2 regions of the Bacillus sp. NP247 genome follow, and region 1 is predicted to be linked to the other one. Evidence: predicted binding sites of a transcription regulator. Region 1 holds the regulator's gene; the other holds the start of a gene.
The links. Region 1 encodes CtsR, which represses protease genes until heat stress. Its sites were predicted from a motif close to ATGGTCAATAAAGGTCAAACA; they were not measured.

Region 1 (3,433 bases):
GACTGTTTAGCAAAAACACAGGTCTCTGCGAAGCCGTAAGGCGAAGTATAGGGGCTGACACCTGCCCGGTGCTGGAAGGTTAAGGAGAGGGGTTAGCGTAAGCGAAGCTCTGAACTGAAGCCCCAGTAAACGGCGGCCGTAACTATAACGGTCCTAAGGTAGCGAAATTCCTTGTCGGGTAAGTTCCGACCCGCACGAAAGGTGTAACGATTTGGGCACTGTCTCAACCAGAGACTCGGTGAAATTATAGTACCTGTGAAGATGCAGGTTACCCGCGACAGGACGGAAAGACCCCGTGGAGCTTTACTGTAGCCTGATATTGAATTTTGGTACAGTTTGTACAGGATAGGCGGGAGCCATTGAAACCGGAGCGCTAGCTTCGGTGGAGGCGCTGGTGGGATACCGCCCTGACTGTATTGAAATTCTAACCTACGGGTCTTATCGACCCGGGAGACAGTGTCAGGTGGGCAGTTTGACTGGGGCGGTCGCCTCCTAAAGTGTAACGGAGGCGCCCAAAGGTTCCCTCAGAATGGTTGGAAATCATTCGTAGAGTGCAAAGGCATAAGGGAGCTTGACTGCGAGACCTACAAGTCGAGCAGGGACGAAAGTCGGGCTTAGTGATCCGGTGGTTCCGCATGGAAGGGCCATCGCTCAACGGATAAAAGCTACCCCGGGGATAACAGGCTTATCTCCCCCAAGAGTCCACATCGACGGGGAGGTTTGGCACCTCGATGTCGGCTCATCGCATCCTGGGGCTGTAGTCGGTCCCAAGGGTTGGGCTGTTCGCCCATTAAAGCGGTACGCGAGCTGGGTTCAGAACGTCGTGAGACAGTTCGGTCCCTATCCGTCGTGGGCGTAGGAAATTTGAGAGGAGCTGTCCTTAGTACGAGAGGACCGGGATGGACGCACCGCTGGTGTACCAGTTGTTCTGCCAAGGGCATAGCTGGGTAGCTATGTGCGGAAGGGATAAGTGCTGAAAGCATCTAAGCATGAAGCCCCCCTCAAGATGAGATTTCCCATAGCGTAAGCTAGTAAGATCCCTGAAAGATGATCAGGTTGATAGGTTCGAGGTGGAAGCATGGTGACATGTGGAGCTGACGAATACTAATAGATCGAGGACTTAACCATATAATATGAAGCAATGTTATCTAGTTTTGAAAGAATATAAAAAACTTGTTGACTTTAAATGTCGAATAAGTTATGATAATTCTTGTCTTAAATGAATACAGTCTGGTAATGATGGCAGAGAGGCCACACCCGTTCCCATACCGAACACGGAAGTTAAGCTCTCTAGCGCCGATGGTAGTTGGGACCTTGTCCCTGTGAGAGTAGGACGTTGCCAGGCAACTAAAACACGAGTCATTTGACTCGTGTTTTTTTGTGTTTCTTTTTATAATTCATAGTAATTTAAAAAATCTTTACTTAAAGAATTGTCCTTTTGATTAAAGCCAGGGAAATGTGGCTAGGATAGTGAATAAGCAAAAGAGTTGCAAATTTTTTTAATACGTATATAATTAAAGTCAAAGATAGTCAAAGTCAATAAAGGTGGCGGATAAATGAGAAATATATCTGATATCATTGAGAAATATCTAAAGCAAGTTATTGACTTAAGCAATAATAATGTGATTGAAATCAAGAGGAATGAGATTGCGGATCGATTCGATTGTGTGCCGTCTCAAATCAACTATGTAATCAATACCCGTTTTACGTTAGAAAGAGGATTTGTAGTAGAAAGTAAACGAGGTGGAGGAGGTTACATTCGCATTATAAAAGTCAAACTGCATGATGATATAGACATTATTGATCAAATGCTTCATATGATTGATCATAGCGTTGCACAAGGAAATGCTGAAAGTATGATCATACGTTTAATAGAAGAGGGTATTATAACAAATCGTGAAGCTAAACTTATGTTAAGTGTACTAGATCGTTCTGTATTATTAATGGATGTTCCTTCTCGAGATGAACTTAGGGCTCGAATATTATGCGCAATGTTAAGAACACTGAAATATAAATAAGTATAACTTTTGTTAAGAATGATAACTAAGATAATGCAGTTTAATATTGTAGGGATTTTGAAAGATGACATGTGCTTTTACTAAATGGATTAAGGAAAGAGAACAATCTAGTAATGTATGAAAAGTATCATGAGATAGATCGTTCCTGTTGTAAAGGTGGGGGATAGCGATGACTTGTCAAAACTGTAATATAAGACCAGCAACTTTACATTATACAAAAGTAATCAATGAAAAAAAGGCGGAAGTTCATCTTTGTGAGCAATGTGCAGAACAAAGTGGCTATACGTCTTTCTTTCAATCACCGCAGTCTAATTTTTCATTCCATGACCTATTAGCCGGATTATTGCATAGTGAACCAGCAATGTTTGAAGAAGGGCAAGATGCATTTTCAAATACAAATATATTAAGATGTCCGAATTGTAAGATGACATATGAACAATTTACAAAAGTGGGACGCTTTGGATGTGCTTCTTGTTACGATACATTTAAGGGGCATTTAAAACCATTGTTAAAGCGTCTTCACGGTGGGCATACAGAACATTGTGGGAAAATTCCTGGACGTATAGAAGGAAATATGTACTTAAAGAAAGAATTAGATGAACTAAAACTCAATCTGAAACAATATGTGCAGAAAGAGGAATTTGAGAAAGCAGCTGAAGTAAGAGATAAAATTCGAGATCTTGAAAATCAGCTTAGTGAGCATAGAGAGGGGGAATAGTTCTATGTCACTGGACAGAATTATGAATGAAGCGATTAGTCCATGGATGAAGGGGGATGGCCCTGATTCTGATATTGTTTTAAGTAGTCGAATTCGTTTGGCTCGTAATTTTAAAAAATATCAATTCTCTACTATGCAAAACGAAGAAGAAGCTAAACAGATTCATGAGTTATTTAAGAAGAAGTTTATAAATAAGCCTGTAGAACCTTTTGGGAAATTTGAACTATTAAAAATGAATGAATTAAATCCTCTTCAAAGGAGAGTGTTAGTTGAGAAGCATTTAATTAGTCCAAATCTTGCAGGAACAGAATACGGAGCATGCCTACTATCAGAAAGTGAACATATAAGTATCATGCTTAATGAAGAGGATCATGTTAGAATTCAGTGCCTATTTTCAGGTTTGCAGTTATCAGAGGCGCTTCAAAGTGCCAATCAAATAGATAATTGGATCGAGGAACAGGTCGAATATGCTTTTGATGAATCGCTTGGATATATTACGAGTTGCCCCACTAACGTTGGTACGGGATTGAGGGCTTCGGTAATGATTCATTTGCCGGGACTGGTTCTAACGAAAAGAATTAACCGTATTATACAAGTAATTCAAAAATTAGGGCTAGTAGTAAGAGGAATATACGGTGAAGGTAGCGAAGCGTTAGGTAATATATTTCAAGTGTCAAATCAAATGACACTAGGGAAA
Region 2 (3,433 bases), 1.1 Mb from region 1:
ATGACCAGCAAATTCGATCATTTCAAAGTCATTATCCTCGTCACCGAAAGCGATGATTCGCTCTTTTGGAATATTGTAATGACTTGAAATTTTTTGTAATCCGACAGCTTTATTTAGTCCGCTTTTCACAATTTCAATAATTGGCCAAGGCGCACCCCATTTTCTATGGTCGATTACTTCAGCGTGCATATCTGTTAAATGCTGACGAATTGCAGCCGAATGCCCGTCATGTGCGTCAATTAATAAGCAAGTTGGATGGTCGTTTAAAATATTTAATAAATCTCCTGTGAAAATTTTTGGAGAACCGAATTCAAAAATATGTTTTTTATCTTCATCAATTTCACGAACATACACATCATCCATGACTTCGGCATATACATTTTTTACGCCAAAATCAAAGCAAGCTCGGACGATTTCTTGTGCTGTTGAAAGCTCAAGAGGAGAGTGGTGTATGCCCCATTTTGAATCAAGAGGGTGATGCACATAAGCTCCATTGAAGTTTACGATAGGTGTATTAAGGCTAAGTTCTTTATAGTAATCGTAACTAGCGCGGAATGGACGCCCTGTTGAAATAACGACAATATGTCCTTGTTCTTTTGCTTTTGCAATTGTGTTTTTCGTTCTTGGAGAAATTATTTTGTTGTCTGTTAATAAAGTTCCGTCTAAGTCTAAAGCGATTAAATGTTGTTTATTCATAATTTCACCTCTTATAATAATTTTTTTGTTTCTATCTGTATTTCCGTTTTTAATAGGCAGAAATAAGAGGTTAGACTGGGTGAAACTACTGTAGATGAAAGTTTCACTATATATCCATCTTACGTCGCGAAGCGCTGTGGTGTCTACTATTTCTCGTTGGAAATTAGGGAAAGTCAACATCTTTTTAGAAAGTTCAAACAATGTTTCTTTCATTATGTACAATTTGTGAAAAGGGTTACATTGTTTGAGTGATGCGACTTATAATGAACATGTAATCTTCTCGTATATGTTTGACTCTCCTTTGGAACTGGCCTAAACTTAGGTTGGTTTCTTTTTTTTCAACAAATATACCAATAATTCCTGCTTAAGCTTGTGTAATTATATATATGTACATGGGTAAACGGTAGTACTTGTTTCCTAAACATGACAGAAAAGCTTTCTTTTAAAATGGATATACTAATGAGGCAAGACGTCATGGAAGGAGAATGGAAATGGGACAAAATCGCAGGTTTCGTTCAGGGCAAAAGGCGCCAAATGATGGCATTTACGTAGAAATTGGTGAAACGGGAAGTATGGTGAAAGATCCACAAATGGTGAAATTAACTGCCGGGGAAAGGTTTCCAGAGAACGCAAACCATAATCGTCAGTGGACATATAAAAGAAAACCGTAACAGAAGCCGCAATCGTTATTGCGGCTTTTTTGATTAGGAAAATGAATGTTACTTTTTTCTTTTTCCAATAATAAGTTTGAACTACATAAGCAAAATTATTGTATAAAAAAGTCAGTTGGCGTATAATCAAATCAAAGGTCAAAGAAAGTCAAACGTTTGGAGGACTGTAAAGATGGACTTAAATCAAATGACAACAAAAACACAGGAAGCGATTATGAGTGCTCAATCTTTAGCGGTATCTCATCATCATCAAGAAGTAGATACTGTTCATTTATTGCTTACATTATTAGAGCAGCAAGAAGGATTAACAGTACGTATTTTTCAAAAAATGAATGTCGATATAGAAGCGTTAAAGCAAGGTGTAGAAAGTTTAATTAAGAAAAAGCCTTCTGTAACTGGAAGCGGGGCAGAGGCAGGGAAATTATATGTAACAGGTGCTTTGCAACAACTGCTTGTGAGAGCAGGAAAAGAAGCGGAAAAATTACAAGATGATTATATTTCAATAGAACATGTATTGCTTGCTTTTTCTGAAGAAAAAGGCGATATAAATCAATTATTTACAAAATTTCATATTACGAAAGATAACTTATTACAGTCTTTAATGACAGTTCGGGGGAATCAAAGAGTGACTAGTCAAAATCCAGAAGCAACTTATGAAGCGTTAGAAAAATATGGCCGTGATTTAGTGGCTGAAGTAAGAGCGGGGAAAATTGACCCTGTAATTGGCCGAGATAGTGAAATTCGCCGCGTGATCCGCATTCTTTCACGTAAAACGAAAAATAACCCTGTTTTAATCGGGGAACCAGGTGTTGGTAAAACAGCAATCGTTGAAGGATTAGCGCAGCGTATTGTGAAAAAAGATGTCCCAGAAGGATTAAAAGATCGAACAATTTTCGCTTTAGATATGAGTGCACTTGTGGCTGGAGCTAAATTCCGCGGTGAGTTTGAAGAGCGCCTGCAAGCTGTATTAAATGAAATTAAAAAGAGTGAAGGCCGCATTTTATTATTCATTGATGAACTTCATACAATCGTCGGCGCTGGTAAAACAGAAGGAGCAATGGATGCAGGAAATATGTTAAAACCCATGCTAGCGCGTGGTGAACTGCATTGTATCGGGGCAACGACATTAGATGAATACCGTAAATATATTGAGAAAGATCCAGCGTTAGAAAGACGTTTCCAACAAGTATTAGCAGAAGAGCCAACTGTTGAGGATACAATTTCCATTTTACGTGGTTTAAAAGAGCGTTTTGAAATTTATCACGGTGTAAATATTCATGACCGCGCGATTGTAGCGGCATCTGTTTTATCAGATCGATATATTTCAGATCGTTTTTTGCCCGATAAAGCAATTGATCTTGTTGATGAAGCTTGTGCAACAATTCGAACAGAAATTGATTCTATGCCAACAGAATTAGATGAAGTAACGCGCCGCATTATGCAGTTGGAAATTGAAGAAGCTGCTCTTGGGAAAGAAAAGGACTTAGGTAGTCAAGAGCGCCTAAAAACATTGCAACGTGAATTATCGGATTTAAAAGAAGTTGCAAGTAGTATGAGAGCGAAATGGGAGAAAGAAAAAGAAGACATTCATAAAGTGCGTGACTTGCGTGAACATTTAGAGCGCTTGCGCCGTGAGTTAGAAGAAGCAGAAGGAAATTACGATTTAAATAAAGCAGCTGAGCTTCGCCACGGGAAAATTCCAGCTATCGAAAAAGAGTTAAAAGAAGCGGAAGAGATGGGGGCACATAATAAACAAGAGAATCGTTTATTACGCGAGGAAGTAAGTGAAGAAGAAATTGCAGACATTGTTTCAAGGTGGACTGGTATTCCTGTCGCAAAACTCGTTGAAGGTGAACGTGAGAAATTATTACGTCTTGAACAAATTTTATCAGAGCGTGTTATCGGTCAAGAGGAAGCGGTAAGCCTTGTATCAGACGCAGTACTTCGTGCTCGTGCTGGCATTAAAGATCCGAATCGTCCAATTGGTTCATTCATTTTCTTAGGTCCTACAGGTGTTGGTAAAACTGAGCTTGCAAAAACGTTAGCACAAACGTTATTTGACAGTG

Region 2: clpB (ATP-dependent chaperone ClpB) is a predicted target of CtsR. The motif match lies at 1,502-1,522, and genes of this name have one in related genera.

The regions. Positions count from the first base shown of each region.
Region 1 covers NZ_CP076653.1:2,762,376-2,765,808, forward strand. The annotation lists rRNA gene KPL75_RS14535 (23S ribosomal RNA) at 1-1,128, shown strand, start outside; rRNA gene rrf (5S ribosomal RNA) at 1,230-1,345, shown strand; gene ctsR (transcriptional regulator CtsR) at 1,557-2,018, shown strand; gene KPL75_RS14550 (protein-arginine kinase activator protein McsA) at 2,188-2,736, shown strand; gene KPL75_RS14555 (protein-arginine kinase McsB) at 2,741-3,433, shown strand, end outside.
Region 2 covers NZ_CP076653.1:3,831,116-3,834,548, forward strand. The annotation lists gene KPL75_RS19955 (Cof-type HAD-IIB family hydrolase) at 1-696, opposite strand, end outside; gene KPL75_RS19960 (YjzC family protein) at 1,188-1,367, shown strand; gene clpB (ATP-dependent chaperone ClpB) at 1,540-3,433, shown strand, end outside.